Regions from separate parts of the Pantoea sp. X-Soil-TKNS-1211 genome, predicted to be linked through region 4. Evidence: predicted binding sites of a transcription regulator. Region 4 holds the regulator's gene; each other region holds the start of a gene.

Region 1 (4,590 bases), 940 kb from region 4:
TCGGTTAGCTTACGTGGCTGACTGATGCAATCAAATTAAATTTGCCATTCTGGCGCAGAACCGGAAGATCACACGCATTCCCTGTGAGAAAGGATCAATTATGTCGATTTGGGTTGATGCTGATGCCTGCCCCAATGTCATCAAAGAAGTACTGTACCGTGCCGCAGAACGCACACAAATCCTGGTGACCTTTGTCGCTAACCAGCCGCTGCGCGTACCGCCTTCACCGTGGCTGAAAACTTTGCAGGTGGCGGCAGGTTTTGATGTGGCCGATAACGAGATTGTCAAACGTGTACAGCCGGGTGAACTGGTGATTACCGGCGATATTCCGCTTGCGGCGGAAGTGTTGGAAAAGGGGGCTGCGGCGTTGAATCCGCGGGGTGAACGTTATTCGCCAGATACTATTCGTCAGCGTTTAACCATGCGCGACTTTATGGAAACCATGCGTGCCAGCGGTATTCAAAGCGGCGGTCCGTCGGCTCTCAGCCCACGCGACCGCCAGCAGTTTGCTAACGAACTGGATAAGTGGTTACGTCAACGGCGTTAGACAAAGCTGTCGTCGTCGTCGTTGAAACCGTCATTGCCGCCGAAATCGCTGAAATCATTGTTGTCGGCGAAGCTATTGTCCCAGCTGCTGGTATTATCGTTCAGGAACGCGTTGTTACTGTCGTTGACACCATTAAAGGTATCGAGATTGTCGTCAATCTGCGGCAATGCCGGCTCATTGATGATATTCACAATCTCTTCCGGCTGCGAATGATGGAACAGGCTGGTCAGCATATCAGCCATCACCACACCACCGGCGACGCCCACTGCGGTCTGCAATGCGCCGCCGAGAAAACCGGTGCCGCGCGCTGGTGGGGCACTGGCGTATTGAGGTTGCTGATATTGTGGCTGCTGGGGCGGAGCGCTATTCCACACTGGCTGTTGCTGCTGCGGTTGTGCAGCCGGGCGTGACCCGCCGCCAAACAGGCTGGAGAGGAAACCGCCGCTGCTCTGCTGCGGAGCCTGTTGCTGCTGCGCCTGCGCCAGACGATTCTCCAGCTCACCGATTTGGGCATTGAGCTTTTTCATCGCCGCTTCCTGAATCAGGATGGCCTGTGCCATGTAGTAGGGCGCGCCAGGCTGTGACAGCACATGTTGTTTGATTAACTGCTCTGCGCCCGCATCACGCGGACCGCTCTGGCTCTCGGCCTGTTTCAGACGGCTGAACAGGCTTTCAATTAACTGTTGTTCTTCGCTCTGCATGGTACACCTCCGTTTGCGAGTTATCCCACTATATGCGGTCGGGATGACAGAAAGTAAATCAGCGCGCTGGTAAGCAAATGTTGCTCGTGCTTACACTTTAAAGGATGCACAAATCTCGCATGATTTTTCCTTTATTAATTAAATAGATAAGAGATTACATGGTCAAGATACGCGTAAATCGTGCTTCGCCTGTGGCTGATGAAATGAAATCCAGGTATCATGCGACGCAATATTGACCTGATGACGTTGCCCGCGCGGCACAACACGGCGGAGGATGAGCCAGGATGTCATTACCCATCTATCTGATCGGCGCACGCGGTTGCGGTAAAACCACCATTGGCCAGGCGCTGTCGCAGGCACTCGGTTACGCCTTTCGTGATACCGACCATCACCTGCAAATGACAACCCAGCGTACCGTTGCGGAAATCGTCGCGGCTGAAGGCTGGGATAGCTTTCGCGCGCGTGAAACTGAATCACTTCAAGCGGTTACAGCTCCCGGTACGATCATTGCCACCGGCGGCGGTATGGTGCTGGCTGAGGTCAATCGTCGCTTTATGCGCGAGCATGGTCAGGTTATCTGGTTGAATGCGCCATCCTCGGTGCTGGCGGACCGTCTGGAGCGTCAGCCGGAAGCGGGTCAGCGCCCAACGTTAACCGGTCGCCCGATTGCCGAAGAGATGGGAGATATCCTGCGTCAGCGTGCGCATCTCTACCATCAGACTTCTCATCATGAAGTGAATGCGATGCAGTCGCCGGACCTGGTGGTGGAAGCGATCCTGCAATCCCTTTCACTGGCGCGCGCCAGCTAACGCGCGCCGCTACACAGATTTTTCCTCCTTTAAATTGTCGTAATCCCTGTTGTCTATACTTAACAACGGGCAGGGGATTGCTGCTGTCCGTTTGGATAACTGACATACCCAGGAGGGAAATGTATGCCGTCAAAACCACCTTATCCACGCCATGCGCGTATCGTCACGGTTGAAAAAGGTACGCCGGGAAATACCGTTACCTGGTACGAATTACGCGCCGATCATCCACGTCCGGACTCGCTGATTAGCGAACATAAAACTGAAGCGGAAGCGCAGGATGCCAAAATTCGCTATGAAGATGTGGAAAAAGAGTAATATCGGCTGGCAGGGATGCCAGTAATGACTTTCCGGTATTAACCGTTTTTTTCTCTTCCTGCGAATTCGCTGCAAAGTCGCCAGAAAGTTATCGTCTTTTCTGCGCTTAATTCTCCCTGCCTGATAAAATCACCCAGTTTTAACTTTATCCCTCATTTTATGCTGCCTTAATTTCCTGTTGTTTTCTTCGGTACAAAATTTGCGCTTGACCACAAAAACCTGACGTTTTACTTTCGGGGTATTGATTAAGGAACTTAGTTCCAAATAGTGAAACTACTTTTATGACCACACTCGAAAATGCCGCCGCAGTGCTTAAGTTGTTCCAGCGCTTCGGCGTGACGCAGGGGCATCCTGGTCTCACCTTTACCGAGGTGGTTGAGGCATTAGCATTGCCTAAAAGTACCGTTTCCCGTTTGCTGGCGACCATGGAAAGTCAGGGATTGCTGGAGCGCGATCCGGATAGCCGCTGCTTCCATATCGGCCGCGTACTGCTGTCGGTAGCGGGCCACTATCTCTCCACACCGCTGGTGGATAGCGCCTCAGGGGCGATGGCGCGCCTGGCGTCCAGTACGGGTTGTATGGGCTATATCTCGGTGCTGGATGGGCACGATATTCTCGTGATGCGCATGTACCACGGGCGTTTTTTTACCCAGTTAGTCACGCCACCGGGCACGCGGATGCCGGCAGCGGGGACGTCCACGGGTCGTGTGCTGCTGGCGCAAAGCAGCGATGAAGAGGTGCGTTCGCGCTTTGCTGATGAGTGGCACGCTGCCTCACTTAATTCTCCGTTGGATCTTGAAGCGCTGTGCGCCGAACTGGGGACTATCCGTCGTCAGGGGTGGGCGCTGGCACGTAATGAAACACTACCCGGCATCAGCTCGATGGCGGTAGCAGTCACCAATAAACATCGCGGTGAAAGTGTCGCTCTCTGTCTCTCATTTCTTTCACAAGAAGCAGCCCCGGGTTATCCGGAAGCGTTGCTCAATGAATTACGCGCCACGGCCGCCATCATGGCCGAAAAATATGGCTCCTGATTTAACGGCGTAATACTTCGCGCCACACCAGGGAAATAACAGGCCTTCGGGCCTGCTTATTTCAACCGTCAGGGAATGATTATTTAACTCAATACCGCCGTCCTGCGTGTCGGGCGGTGCGTAATCACGTTTTCGCCAGGGTGAAATTACGGGGAAGAACATGCGTCACACAAATCCAATAAAAAGTGTCGGAGTCGGTTTAATGCTGGTATTGCTGTCCGTTGCGGGCGCAATTATTGGCGTACAATTAATTACTACCATCGGGGTCACCCCCAATACTTCTATTATCGGCGCGCTGTTTGCCATGCTGCTGGCGCGTATTCCGTTGCAATGGTTTCGTCGCTACCGTTCAGTAGAAGTGCAGAATCTGGCGCAGACCGCCATTTCTTCCGCCACCTTTGGTGCCGCCAATAGCCTGCTGATGCCGATTGCTGTGCCCTGGGCACTGGGCGAGCCGCAACTGGTGCTGCCGCTGTTTGTCGGCGTCAGTGCGGCGATGTTGCTGGATGCGTATTTGCTCTATCGCCTGTTTGATACTCGCGTGTTCCCGGCCAGCAACGCCTGGCCACCGGGTGTTGCGGCTGCGGAAGCGATCAAAGCCGGTGATAAAGGCGGTCGTCAGGCGTGGCTGCTGGTGGTCGGGATTGTTGGTGGGGTTGTCGGTTCAATGCTGAAGATCCCCATGTCGGCATTTGGTACGGCGTTTATCGGTAATATCTGGGCGCTGACGATGCTCGGTGTGGGTTTTCTGCTGCGCGCCTATTCCCAGCCACTGGCGGGCATTGATATTAACGCGCTGTATATTCCCCACGGCGTGATGGTGGGGGCCGGTCTGGTAGCACTGATTCAGGTGGTGCAGGTGATCCTCAGCCGTCGTAACGATGCGATCAATGTCAGCCGAAGCGATAACGAAGTGAAACGTTCGCTCGGTTTTGGCACCCTGGGTTATATCGTCATTTCTGCGCTGCTGGCGCTGGCAGGCGGCTTATGGAGCCAGATGGGGCTACCGATGCTGGTGCTATTTATTGTCTATGCCGCCTTCGCCGCCTTTGTTCATGAGTTGATCGTGGGTATCGCCGCGATGCACTCCGGCTGGTTCCCGGCATTTGCCGTGGCACTGATTACCCTGATCCTCGGTATTTTGCTCGGCTTCCCGCCGTTGGCGCTGTGTCTGCTGTGTGGTT
Region 2 (4,590 bases), 1.4 Mb from region 4:
AGGCATTGTAGTCATTGGAATTAAAAATGACACTTTTCACCCCGACCGTGGATGCTGGCTACACTGTAAGGCACATGCGGCAGAATACCAGGAGAGTGGTTTGACAAAGGGTACGCAACGACGCGTGGTGTTTTTTGATCTCGACGGCACGCTGCATCAGCAGGATATGTTCGGTACATTTATGCGCTATCTGCTGAAACATCAGCCGCTGAATTTGCTGCTGGTGCTGCCATTATTGCCCGTGATCGGCGTGGGATTGTTGTTGAAAGGTCGCGCCGCGCGCTGGCCGATGAGTTTGCTACTGTGGGCGATCACCTTTGGGCACAGTGAAAAACGCCTGTTGCAACGTGAAGCGGAATTTGCCCGCTGGTTCCGTCAGCGTGTCACCGCTTTTCCGGTGGTCCAGCAACGGCTGACCGACTATCTCAGCAGCGATGATGCGGATGTCTGGTTGATTACCGGTTCACCACAATCGCTGGTCGAGCAGGTCTATTTCGACTCATCTTTTCTGCCGCGCGTGCAGTTGATCGCCAGCCAGATGAAGCCAGGTCGTGGAGGACGGGTACTGGCGATGCGTTGCCTGGGGCATGAAAAAGTGGCGCAGCTGGAGGAAAAGATCGGCACGCCGCTTCAATTATACAGTGGCTACAGCGACAGCAAGCAGGACAACCCGCTGCTGTTCTTTTGTCAGCATCGCTGGCGTGTCACCCCGCAGGGTGATTTGCAACAACTGGAATAACCCTTCGATTCCGTTATAATGCGCCGCCTTAACAGCCCGCAGGAGTAACCTGGTGAACTCACAGACAGATGAATACTGGATGCGTCACGCATTGCGTCTCGCACGCCTGGCGTGGGAGCAGGGTGAAGTGCCGGTTGGTGCGGTGCTGGTACAGGGCGACACGGTGATTGGCGAAGGCTGGAACCGACCAATTGGTCAGCATGATCCGACGGCACACGCGGAAATGATGGCGCTCCGTCAGGGCGGTAAAGTGCTGGAAAACTATCGCCTGTTGGATACCACGTTGTATGTCACGCTGGAGCCTTGCGTGATGTGTGCCGGGGCGATGGTGCACAGCCGGATTACCCGGCTGGTGTACGGCGCAAAAGATGAAAAAACCGGCGCTGCCGGTTCGCTGCTGGATGTGATTGGGCATCCGGGGATGAATCACCAGATACAGATCGATTCTGGCGTGCTGGCGGAGGAATGTGCAGCGATGTTGAGTGATTTTTTCCGCATGCGCCGTGAGCAAAAGAAAGCGCTGCGGCAGACGCAGCGTAACGCCGGTTAATTCATCGCAATTTTGGGTTCAACTGCCGGGTAACCAGCACCCAGTTCTGCTTCCAGCGCTGATTGCTGCGCCAGACGTCTCTCCTGCTCCTGCAAGTAACCCTCCAGACTAATCTGATACTTACGGATGTTCTCGACGTAGTTGTATGCTTCTTGTCCGCGGGCATAACCATAAGTGGTCTGTGCGTAATAACGTTTCTGACTTAACATCGGCAAACGCAGCTTCACATCAGCCCAACTGTCCGGGTTGCCGCCCTGTTTGGCGGTCAGCTTGCGCGCATCCAGCATATGTGCGTAACCCATGTTATAAGCGGACAGCGCAAACCAGATACGTTCATCATCCGGGATGGTGCTGGGGACTTTTTCAATCATCCGTTGCAGGTACTCGCTGCCGCCACGGATGCTTTGCTCTGGGTCGAGGCGATCGGCAACGTTAAGACTGTCGGCGGTATTGCGCGTTAGCATCATCATGCCGCGTACGCCAGTGGGGGACGTCGCCTGTGGGTTCCAGTGTGACTCCTGATAGGAGACGGCAGCCAGTAAACGCCAGTCGATGCTGGAGGCATACTTTTCAAATAACGGCTTAATATCTGGCAACGTGTTGTCTATCGCGCGCAGGAAGGTGCGGGTATCGACATAATCAAAGGTGCCGACGTGACCAAGATACTTTTCTTCCAGTCGCGCCATCGTACCCTCTTCGCCCATCTGGCTATAAAAGTCGAGCATTGCGGCGTTCAGGCTGTCATCCTGTTCATTACGCGGCAGATACCAGGTGACCGGCTCTTCGTCAGTGATGTCGAAGGCCACCGCCAGCTGTGGATGGATACGTTGTAGCAAGCCGATGGTGACAGAATCCCCGACGGTATAATCCAGCTTGCCATCCGCCACCGCTTCCAGCAGCGCTTTTTGTCCCTGATCGGCGGCGATTGACCAGTCGAGTTCGGGATAGTAATTGGCTTTAGCGGAACGTAAAGTTGACAGGTACGCCGAACCGGACTGCACCACCAACCGGCCTTTCAGGTTACCGAGGTTCTTCGGTCGCGGCTTATCAATGCGGTATACCAGCTGTTGCGATACCGAGTAATAACTCGGTCCGGTCTGATAACGGGCGATGCGATCGTTGTTGTAGATCAGACCCGCCGCCAGCAAATCCGCTTTACCATCATCAAGATCGTCAAACAGATCGCCGAGGTTCGGTCGCACGGTGACTTCAAGTTTGACGCCCAGATAATCGGCGAAACGCTTCGCCAGCTCGTAGTCCATACCGGCTGGGGCATTATTGACGGTGTAGTAAGTCAGTGGGGAGTTGACGGTACTGATGCGCAGCACTCCCCGCGATTTGATCTGCGATATCGCGTCTTTACCACCCCCGTACCAGGGGATTGATGGCCACAGTGCCAGCGCAAGTAGCACGGTGATCAGACCGATGAACAGATAGTTTAATTTCAGGCGTTTCAAATAGTTGTCTCTCGCTGGCTCTAAGGCCTCTGTCTTTTAATAGGCAGTATTGATCTTGTTTGAACTCCCAGAGCGAAGGGCATTTTGCGCAACAAAGCGGGCCGGAGCAACTTATATAGCAAGATTTGTGCAATTTTCAGGCAATTGCTAATACCCATAAATAGCCATAAATTCTGCGCAAACGGTTTCGTAACCGGTGCCGTTTCTCTATAATACGCCCCGTTTTCCCTGTTGCGCCCAATGAAGCGTCGCCCGGCGCTTCGAAGACGAGAGATCTTTAATGATGGAAATTCTGCGTGGTTCGCCCGCCCTGTCGGCATTTCGTGTAAACAAACTGCTGACCCGCTTTCAGGACGCTCATCTGCCGGTGAGTGATATTTACGCCGAGTACGTCCATTTTGCCGATGTCAGCGCGCCGCTGAGTGCGGACGAAAAAGCCCGCCTGCAACGCCTGCTGAAATACGGTCCGTCTCTCGCCGAGCATGCGCCACAAGGGCGTCTGTTACTGGTGACTCCACGTCCCGGCACCATTTCACCCTGGTCTTCCAAGGCGACCGATATCGCCCACAACTGCGATCTGCCGCAGGTGCGTCGTCTGGAACGCGGCATGGCGTTCTACGTGCAGGCTCCTGAGCTGAGTGATGCGCAGTGGCAAACTCTCGCCAGCCTGCTGCATGACCGCATGATGGAAACCGTGTTTGGTGATCTCAACGAGGCGCAGCAGCTGTTTGCTCACCATGAACCGCAACCGCTGAAAAGCGTGGATGTGCTGGGTGGTGGCCGCCAGGCGCTGGAGCAAGCCAACACTACGCTGGGGCTGGCACTGGCCGATGACGAAATCGACTACCTGCTGGATGCCTTCACCCACCTGGGCCGCAACCCGAACGACATTGAACTCTATATGTTCGCGCAGGCGAACTCTGAACATTGCCGTCACAAAATTTTCAACGCCGACTGGATTATCGACGGCGAAAAACAGCCGAAGTCGCTGTTTAAAATGATCAAAAACACCTTCGAACAAACGCCGGATCACGTGCTGTCTGCGTATAAAGACAATGCGGCGGTGATGGAAGGTTCTGAAGTAGGCCGCTACTACGCGGATGCTGAAAAAGGCGAATACAACTTCCATCAGGAACAAGCCCATATCCTGATGAAGGTAGAAACCCACAACCACCCGACGGCGATTTCGCCGTGGCCGGGTGCCGCGACCGGTTCCGGTGGCGAAATCCGTGACGAAGGTGCAACCGGACGTGGTGCCAAACCCAAAGCGGGTCTGGTGGGCTTCTCGGTTTCCAACCTGCGTATTCCGGGCTTTGAACAGCCGTGGGAAGAGGATTTCGGCAAACCTGACCGTATCGTCACCGCGCTGGATATCATGACCGAAGGTCCGCTGGGCGGCGCTGCGTTCAACAACGAATTTGGTCGTCCGGCCCTGAACGGCTACTTCCGTACGTACGAAGAGCGTGTGAACAGCCACAACGGTGAGGAACTGCGTGGTTACCACAAGCCAATCATGCTGGCGGGCGGTATTGGTAACATCCGTGCCGATCACGTTCAGAAAGGTGAGATCGTTGTCGGTGCCAAACTGATCGTGCTGGGTGGCCCGGCGATGAACATCGGTCTGGGTGGTGGTGCCGCGTCATCGATGGCTTCCGGCCAGTCTGATGCCGATCTCGATTTCGCTTCGGTTCAGCGTGACAACCCGGAAATGGAGCGCCGCTGCCAGGAAGTGATCGACCGCTGCTGGCAGTTGGGTGAAGCTAACCCGATTCTATTTATCCATGACGTGGGCGCGGGCGGTCTGTCTAACGCCATGCCGGAGCTGGTCAGCGACGGTGGCCGTG
Region 3 (4,590 bases), 1.3 Mb from region 4:
TGGCCGGGTAAACGAAAAAAGGACCGACATCGCCGGTCCTTTTTTTATGCCTGCTCACCATCACGCCACAGGGCTTCCAACTCGGGAGGTGCTACCTGTTCCGGAATCAATATCACAATCGTTCCGGCCTGTTGATGGGTGGCATAGCTGATTTGCAGGCGGAAATAGCGTTGATCGCCGCGACCGATATTGGCGGCCTGATCTTCCGGTTCACCCAGCGGCATCGCCTGCTCAAGCACGGAACATACCCGCTGTTTTTGTGGTTCAGGCAACTGTGCCAGTGCAAAACGTCGCTCGCCACGCAAACGCGGGATAAATGCCAGCCCGCCCTCACGTGCCAGCTCAATAATCGCATCATCGGTTAGCGGGGGAATGTTCACGTCACACCTACTTCCTGCCATGCAGATTGAATCGCATCCGCCACCGAGCGATTAAAACGCTTGTTGGCATGTTGAATGGTAAAGCCAGCAAAAGTGCTGAAATTAGCATCCTGTGGCAGGCTGCTATCGCAAAGCGTGTCGTACCATGCCTGACCCGCCAGTTCCCAGGCAAAGCCGCCCAGCGCCTTCGCAGCGAGGTAAAACGCCCGGTTAGGAATGCCGGAGTTAAGGTGTACGCCGCCGTTGTCATCACGGGTTTCGATGTAATGCGCCATATCGGCGGGTTGCGGATCTTTACCCAACATCGGATCGTCGTAGGCGGTGCCGGGAGCCGACATGGAACGCAGGCCACGTCCGTTGATTCCTTTTGCCAGCAACCCTTCACCAATGATCCAGTCAGCCTGATCGGCGGTTTGTTGCCGGTTAAATTGTTTCACCAGTGAGCCAAACACATCCGACATCGACTCATTCAGTGCCCCCGATTGTGAGAAGTAAACTAACCCGGCTTCGCTCTCGGTTACACCGTGGGTCAGCTCATGTGCCACCACGTCGATGGCGATGGTAAAGCGATTAAAGATCTCACCGTCGCCGTCACCAAACACCATTTGCTGGCCGTTCCAGAAGGCGTTCTGGTACTCCTTACCATAATGCACAGTGCCATCCAGCTTCAGCCCCTGGTTATCCAGCGAGTTGCGTTGATAGATTTTCCAGTAGAAATCGTAAGTGATGCCGAGGTAGTCCCAGGCTTCTTCAGCGGCCACATCACCGTTGCCGGACTGGCCCTCCTGGCGAATCAGTGTGCCGGGCAGGGTTTGCGTATGTTCGGCATCGTAAATGGCGCGCACCACCTGACCCGGGGTTACGGCGCTGTTGGGAGACGCGGTGCGCTTATGTTCCGCCATCAGATGCTGAACGTGGGTCAGAGTGCGGCGCGCATAATCCTGCTGAGGAACGGAGCCATGCGCAATGATGTTGCGCAGGATGTAAGGAGGAATCACGCTGTAAGGCATACCAGACTCCCTGGCAGATGAATGTCCCAGAAAGTATAGCCAGGTCTTCGCGGCGCGATTAGGTACGGGGTTTACGTCCGGTTGTATTTTGCGGGGTGAGGGCGGTCACTTCACTTTCCACCCAACCATCATCCAGCCGGGTGCGCAGCAGGTCGCCTTTGCTCACTTGCTGCATTTTTTTCACCACATGGCCCTGGGTATCGGTGGTGACGCTAAAACCGCGCGCCAGCGTTGCCAACGGGCTGACCCCTTCCAGCTGTGCCGCCAGAGCGCCAAAGTGCTGGCGCTGCTGATTCAGTTGGTTTTGCATGCCCTGTTGCAGTCGGTATTGCCAGTGCTGCAGCTGTTGCTGTGCCCGCAGAATACGTGGCTGTGGCTGCTGTCCGTTCAGGCGTTGTTGCAGGCGATCCTGCTGTCGACGTGCGCTACGAAGACGCTGATCCATTGCATCGTTCAATTTCTGTTTCAGTTGCAGCAGCGCGGTATGCTGACGCGCCAGCCGCAACTGTGGGTGTTGCTGTTGCAAACGGTGCAGAATACGCGTGTAGCGCCGTTGCTGCTGTGCCAGATAGTAATCCATCGCCATTTCCAGCCGCTGCTGCTGGGATTGCAGACGGCGCAGCAGCTCCAACTGATTACGGCTCACCAGTTCGGCAGCCGCTGACGGTGTCGGCGCGCGCAGGTCGGCAACAAAATCGGCGATGGTGACATCAGTTTCATGCCCGACGGCGCTGACAATCGGCAGGCGGCTGGCAAAAATGGCGCGTGCCACCCGTTCGTCGTTAAAGCTCCACAAATCTTCCAGCGAACCGCCACCGCGTCCGACAATTAGCACATCACATTCATCTCGCAGGTTCGCCAGTTCGATGGCGCGCACAATCGCGGCTGGCGCATCCACTCCCTGTACCGCCGTAGGATAAATCACGACCGGCAGGGAAGGATTGCGACGATGCAGCACGCGCAACACATCGTGCAACGCTGCGCCGGTTGCTGAGGTGATCACCCCAACCTGACGCGCCGGGTCTGGCAATGGTTGTTTAAATTGCTGATCAAACAAGCCTTCTGCCGCCAGCCGGGTTTTCAACTGCTCAAACTGCTGCTGCAACAAGCCTTCACCGGCCGGATGCATGCTTTCGATAATCAGCTGATAGTCGCCACGCGGTTCGTACAGCGTGATACTGGCGCGCACCAAAACCTGCTGACCATGCTGAGGACGGAAAGCCACCCGACGGTTGCTGTTGCGGAACATGGCACAGCGTACCTGCGCGCCATCATCCTTCAGGGTGAAGTACCAGTGACCGGATGCGGGTTGGGTAAAGTTGGAGATTTCGGCACTGAGCCACACCAGGCCCATTTCATTTTCCAGCAGTTGGCGCACCGTGGTATTCAGGCGGCTGACAGTAAAAATATTGGCGGTTGGCGGTAGCGACATGTGATGGAGATCAAATATCAAATCAGAGGGTTAATCAACCGATACTACATGGCTGGTACAGGGGATCAAGAGTTTTTCTGAAAAAACACTGGAGGCAACCGATTTCGGCCTGTATAATGCCGCGGCAATATTTTATCTGTTCTCATTCACCCCCAGGTTGAGATATTGCCATGCTACGAATCGCAAAAGAAGCACTCACATTTGACGACGTTCTGCTCGTTCCTGCTCATTCTACCGTTCTGCCAAACACGGCCGATCTCAGCACCCAACTGACGAAAAACATTCGTCTGAACATCCCAATGCTCTCAGCGGCTATGGATACCGTGACCGAAGCCGGTCTGGCGATCGCGCTGGCACAGGAAGGTGGTCTGGGCTTTATCCACAAAAACATGTCAATTGAGCGCCAGGCGGATGAAGTTCGCAAGGTGAAGAAACACGAAAGCGGCGTGGTGACCGAACCACAAACCGTCCTGCCGACTACCTCGCTGGCGGAAGTGAAAGAACTGACCGAGCGTAACGGCTTTGCCGGTTACCCGGTGGTTAACGCCGATAACGAACTGGTGGGCATCATCACCGGTCGTGATGTGCGTTTCGTGACCGATCTGAGCCAGCCAGTTTCTGCGGTGATGACCCCGAAAGAGCGTCTGGTCACGGTGAAAGAGGGTGAAGCCCGCGACGTCGTGTTGCAGAAAATGCACGAAAAACGTGTTGAGAAAGCGCTGGTGGTGGACGATAGTTTCCACCTGCTGGGCATGATCACCGTAAAAGATTTCCAGAAAGCCGAACGTAAACCCAACGCCTGTAAAGATGCGCAGGGCCGTCTGCGTGTAGGTGCTGCGGTCGGTGCGGGTGCGGGCAACGAAGAGCGTGTTGACGCGCTGGTTGCCGCTGGCGTTGACATTCTGCTGATCGACTCCTCACACGGTCACTCTGAAGGCGTACTGCAACGTATCCGTGAAACCCGTGCGAAATACCCGGACCTCGAGATCATTGGCGGCAATGTCGCCACGGGTGCAGGCGCTCTGGCGCTGGCGCAGGCCGGCGTGAGCGCGGTGAAAGTGGGTATCGGCCCTGGCTCCATCTGTACTACTCGTATCGTGACTGGCGTCGGTGTTCCGCAGATCACCGCCGTCTCTGACGCTGTTGAAGCGCTGGAAGGCACGGGCATTCCGGTGATCGCCGATGGCGGTATCCGCTTCTCTGGCGACATCGCGAAAGCCATCGCGGCTGGTGCGGCGGCGGTCATGGTCGGTTCCATGCTGGCCGGTACGGAAGAATCTCCGGGTGAAATCGAGCTGTATCAGGGCCGTTCATTCAAATCCTACCGTGGTATGGGTTCACTGGGTGCGATGTCTAAAGGTTCTTCAGACCGTTACTTCCAGACCGATAACGCGGCTGACAAACTGGTGCCGGAAGGTATCGAAGGTCGCGTGGCTTACAAAGGTCGCCTGAAAGAGATCGTGCATCAGCAGATGGGTGGCCTGCGCTCCTGTATGGGTCTGACCGGTTGCCCGACTATCGATGATTTGCGTACTAAGGCAGAATTTGTGCGCATCAGCGGCGCGGGCATTCAGGAGAGTCACGTACATGACGTGACCATCACCAAAGAGTCGCCGAACTACCGCATGGGTTCATAATCCCGTAAGATTTACCGCCCGGCTCTGGCCGGGCGCTTTTATTATTAAGTCCATCCCAATGGAAACGCCGCAATGACGACTGAAAATATTCATAAACATCGCATTTTGATCCTCGATTTTGGTTCTCAGTA
Region 4 (4,590 bases):
CATAACGCTGAGAAGAAAAGTGCGCGCGAAGATGAGCGTCGTAAACGACGCCCGGTAAAAACCAGCACGAAGAAATCCCGCCTCGCCACCAGTGTTCAGAAGTTAAAGCTGAAAAAACAGCCGAAAACAGAAACCGCGCTGCATAAAACCCGGAGTAAAAAGACCCGGCTGAAATCGCCGTCAAAAAAATATGGTCATCAGCGTGTAGCAAAGAAAACTGAGAAGTTGGACGATGACCGCGATCTGACCACCATCAAGATGAGCAATTCTCATCGTCAGCGTTATCAGAAAGCGCGAGAGACCGCGATGAACAAACTGATGGGGCAGATTGGCAAACCTTACCAGTGGGGCGGCACCTCACCACATACCGGTTTCGATTGCAGTGGTTTGGTGTGGTATGCGTACAAGGACCTGGTCAAATACAAATTCCCACGCACCGCGAACGAAATGTACCACCTGCGTGATGCGGCACCGATTAAGCGTGACATGCTGGAGAAAGGGGATTTAGTGTTCTTCCGCATTAATCATCGTGGTACTGCCGATCATGTTGGCGTTTATCTTGGCAACGGCAAATTTATTCAGTCGCCACGAACCGGTAAAGATATTCAAATCAGTGCGTTGGGTGAGGATTACTGGTTGAAACACTATGTCGGCGCACGCCGTATGATGACGCCCAAGACCATCCGCTAGAGCAACCCGATCGAAAGAAGAAGCCGGACACTGATTTTCAGGTCCGGCTTTTTTATTAATGAAGGATCGCGGTGAAGCTGAATACGATAATCATTAGCAGCGCGCCCACGGTGGTAAACAGCGCCAGTTTCAGGTCTGTACTCATCACAACTCCTTAGTCACATTAATTGAAGGGTTATCGTGATTTTCTCACACCCCCCGGCAAAAATCTCGTGTTATCCGCGCCAGCTTGCTAGAATCGCCGCCTTTCGTTGCGCAACAGTTTTTGCGCACGCTGTGTTTGCGGCAAGTTAAAGTGTTATTGACTGAGTGTTAACGTCTTTTTCTTCGCCATTTGCCCCGAAAATCGGGGCGCAAAACCATTAGCAGACGCAAACGTTTAACAATATACTTATCAGTTAGTTGCGATAAGCCCGGGAGTACCATTTTCATGGCAACAATTAAAGATGTGGCGAAACGCGCCGGTGTCTCTACCACCACGGTTTCGCATGTCATCAACAAGACGCGTTTCGTCGCGGAAGAGACGCGTAACGCCGTATGGGAAGCGATCAAAGAGCTGCATTACTCGCCCAGCGCCGTGGCGCGCAGCCTGAAAGTTAACCACACCAAAACTCTGGGGCTGCTGGCCACCTCCAGTGAAGCCCCCTATTTCGCCGAAATTATCGAGGCAGTGGAAAACCATTGTTTCGATCGTGGTTACACGCTGATCCTTGGCAATGCGCATAACGATCTGCAAAAACAGCGCGCGTATCTGTCAATGATGGCGCAGAAGCGCGTCGATGGCCTGCTGGTCATGTGTTCTGAATACCCTGATGACCTGCTGACCATGCTGGAAGAAAATCGCAACATCCCGATGGTGGTGATGGACTGGGGTGCATCGCGTGGCGACTTTACTGATACGGTGCAGGATAACGCCTTCCAGGGCGGTTATCTTGCCGGTCGTTACCTGATAGAGCGTGGCCATCGTGACATCGGTGCTATTCCTGGACAAATGGAGCGCAACACCGGCGGTGGCCGTCATGCAGGATTCATGCAGGCGCTGAACGAAGCAGGCATCACTGCGCGCCCCGAGTGGATTGTGCAGGGTGATTTCGAACCGGAGTCAGGTTATCAGGCGATGCAGCAGATCCTCAATCAGAAACAACGCCCAACTGCGGTGTTCTGTGGCGGCGATATCATGGCTATGGGCGCGATTTGTGCCGCAGATGAAATGGGCCTGCGTGTGCCACAGGATATTTCGGTGATCGGTTATGACAACGTGCGCAACGCCCGCTATTTCACTCCCGCGTTAACCACCGTGCATCAACCCAAAGCCCAGTTGGGGGAAAAAGCGCTGGAAATGCTGCTGGATCGCATTACCAGCAAGCGTGAAGAACCGCAGACCATTGAGGTTCAGCCGACGCTGATTGAACGTCGTTCCGTCGCGGATGGCCCCTTCCGCGACTACCGCCGCTAAGCCTCCGTTTCGCTCAGCCATTCCTGGTTGAGCGTTTCGGCATCGCCAAGATAGGTCAACAACCAGCTCAATGCCGGTGAGTTGCGTTGTTCTGACCAGCTGACACAACAAGGGCTATCCGGGAACGGCGTGGGTAACGCTAACTCAGTTAGGGCACCGCTATCCAGCAACGGTCGGGCTAAATGGCCCGGCACCATGCCAACGCATAATCCAGCCAGCAAGCAGTCGAGGCCAGTTTCCCATTCCGGCACCACCAGTCGGCGCTGATTATCCAATGTCCAGGTCATACGTCGCGGCAGCGCCCGTGAGGTGTCTTCCAGCACCAGAGAAGGCCAGGCTCTCAGGGTCTCTTCGTCCAACAAGGTACTTTTCGCCAGTGGATGATCGGGACTGACCACACAGCGCCAGTTAAGTGCCCCCATGTCCTGAAAAGCGAAACGACCGCCAACCGGGATCGCCTGGGTGGCGCCAATTGCCACATCGACCCGCCCATCGGCCAGCGCATCCCAGACGCCGTTGAACACTTCATAGCTGATTATCAACTCCATATCGGGAAAGTGGCGATAGAAATCCTTGACCAATTGACGAGTACGCTGCGGTTTCACAATACAATCCACCGCAATACTGAGCTGACCACGCCAGCCATTCGCCAATTGTTGGCACTGCCGCCGCGTGGCCAGCATTTTTTTGATAACACTTCGCCCCTCACGTACAAAATGTTCTCCTGCCGCCGTTAACACCACTTCCCGATGCTGACGTTCGAACAACGGCACAGCCAACCAGGTTTCGAGCTGGCGCACCGTATAGCTGATGGCAGAAGGCACCCGGTGTAACTCCTGCGCCGCCGCACTGAAACTACCGGTTCGAGCCACAGCATCCACCACCTCAAGAGCGTATTCAGACCACATGTTTTTGCCTGCAAATTTTTTGATAGCACTGCGCAAATATTAACGTTTCACAAAGCCCCTCGCACGCTTTTACACTCCCCCGCGTTTACCTGTCTAAAGAGAATTACCATGTTGTCATCAAAAGGATTTCTGCCTTATCTTGCTTTACTCAGCATGCTGGGCTTTCTGGCTACGGATATGTACCTGCCGGCATTCGGTGCCATGCAGCAGGATTTTGCCACCACACCCGGCACGATCAGTGCCAGTCTCAGCCTGTTCCTTGGCGGGTTTGCCTGCGCGCAGGTGTTCTGGGGACCGCTGTCTGACCGATTCGGTCGTAAGCCGATTCTGCTGGCAGGATTAGTGATTTTTGCCCTCGGCTGCCTGGGGATGTTGTGGGCGACTGACGTCCGCCTGATGCTGGCGCTGCGCTTTGTACAGGCTGTGGGTGTCTGTGCGGCTGCCGTGAGCTGGCAGGCATTGGTGGTGGATCGTTATCCGCAGAGCCAGGCTAACAAAGTTTTTGCCACCATTATGCCGCTGGTTGCCTTGTCACCGGCGCTCGCCCCATTACTGGGTGCCTGGCTGATGGGACATTTTCACTGGCGAAGCATCTTCCTGCTGCTGACGCTAATCACCCTGGTGTTGCTGATCGGTACTCTGTGCCTCGCCAATCCCAGGCGTACTCAAACCACCCGAGCGCCTCAGCCAGGCTGGCTGACGCTGCTGGCATCACGTTCCTATAGCGGTAATGTATTGATTTATTCAGCCTGTTCCGCCAGTTTTTTCGCCTGGCTGACCGGTTCACCCTTCATCCTCGCGGATGTAGGTTTGTCACCGGCGGATATTGGTCTGAGCTACGTGCCGCAGACTATCGCCTTTCTGATCGGTGGATTTGGCTGCCGCGCGCTACTGAATCGTTTTCACGGAAAACAATTGCTGCCGTGGTTGCTGGTGATCTACAGTCTGAGCATTCTTGGCCTGTTTGTGGTGGCACAACTCTCTTCACCGGCCCTGTGGGCATTGCTGCTGCCGTTTTGCGGCATGGCGCTGGCAAATGGTGCTATCTATCCGATTGTGGTCGCCAGCGCCCTGCTGCCCTTCCCCCAGGCGACGGGTAAAGCCGCTTCATTACAGAATTTGCTGCAACTCGGATTATGTTTTGTCGCCAGCCTGGTGGTTTCCGCCGGATTACAGCAGGCGCTGCACAGCACCAGCCTTGTCATGCTCGCCACCGTGGCACTCGCCTGGGCCGGTTTCGCCTGGCAACGTACGGCAAACGCACAAAGTGATGTTGCTCACAACTCCTTAGCCTGCGAAGATAATCACTGATGCAACGACTTTAGTTAGCAACCTAACGATAAGTCGTTGAATATTGACCCACGTAAGCATATACTGCGTGGGTCAGCATTTCTGTAACAAATCAATAACATAATTGTATTAATATTAAGCGACCCTGTCGCTGGGATGGCGTCTGCACGATATTCTCCGCTGTGTTGTGCCAGACATTTCTATTCAGATTCATACCTCTGTAAAACGTCGGATATCTGGCGCACG

What was found. The regulator PurR, encoded in region 4, represses purine synthesis genes. The targets are predictions, from matches to a motif close to CANGCAAACGTTTGCNTG.
Region 1: aroL (shikimate kinase AroL) is a predicted target of PurR. The motif match lies at 1,251-1,268, and genes of this name have one in related genera.
Region 2: purL (phosphoribosylformylglycinamidine synthase) is a predicted target of PurR. The motif match lies at 2,921-2,938, and genes of this name have one in related genera.
Region 3: guaB (IMP dehydrogenase) is a predicted target of PurR. The motif match lies at 2,914-2,931, and genes of this name have one in related genera.

What each region holds. Positions count from the first base shown of each region.
Region 1 covers NZ_AP035953.1:1,018,922-1,023,511, forward strand. The annotation lists gene AC6I8W_RS04590 (YaiI/YqxD family protein) at 101-547, shown strand; gene AC6I8W_RS04595 (DUF2076 domain-containing protein) at 544-1,248, opposite strand; gene aroL (shikimate kinase AroL) at 1,533-2,057, shown strand; gene AC6I8W_RS04605 (YaiA family protein) at 2,181-2,372, shown strand; gene AC6I8W_RS04610 (IclR family transcriptional regulator) at 2,654-3,406, shown strand; gene AC6I8W_RS04615 (OPT/YSL family transporter) at 3,567-4,590, shown strand, end outside.
Region 2 covers NZ_AP035953.1:3,328,484-3,333,073, reverse strand. The annotation lists gene yfhb (phosphatidylglycerophosphatase C) at 101-739, shown strand; gene tadA (tRNA adenosine(34) deaminase TadA) at 792-1,289, shown strand; gene mltF (membrane-bound lytic murein transglycosylase MltF) at 1,286-2,746, opposite strand; gene purL (phosphoribosylformylglycinamidine synthase) at 3,027-4,590, shown strand, end outside.
Region 3 covers NZ_AP035953.1:3,280,909-3,285,498, reverse strand. The annotation lists gene AC6I8W_RS15520 (protealysin inhibitor emfourin) at 45-401, opposite strand; gene AC6I8W_RS15515 (M4 family metallopeptidase) at 377-1,390, opposite strand; gene xseA (exodeoxyribonuclease VII large subunit) at 1,449-2,822, opposite strand; gene guaB (IMP dehydrogenase) at 2,993-4,459, shown strand; gene guaA (glutamine-hydrolyzing GMP synthase) at 4,532-4,590, shown strand, end outside.
Region 4 covers NZ_AP035953.1:1,963,719-1,968,308, reverse strand. The annotation lists gene AC6I8W_RS09455 (C40 family peptidase) at 1-690, shown strand, start outside; gene cydH (cytochrome bd-I oxidase subunit CydH) at 746-835, opposite strand; gene purR (HTH-type transcriptional repressor PurR) at 1,121-2,146, shown strand; gene punR (DNA-binding transcriptional activator PunR) at 2,143-3,054, opposite strand; gene punC (purine nucleoside transporter PunC) at 3,163-4,365, shown strand.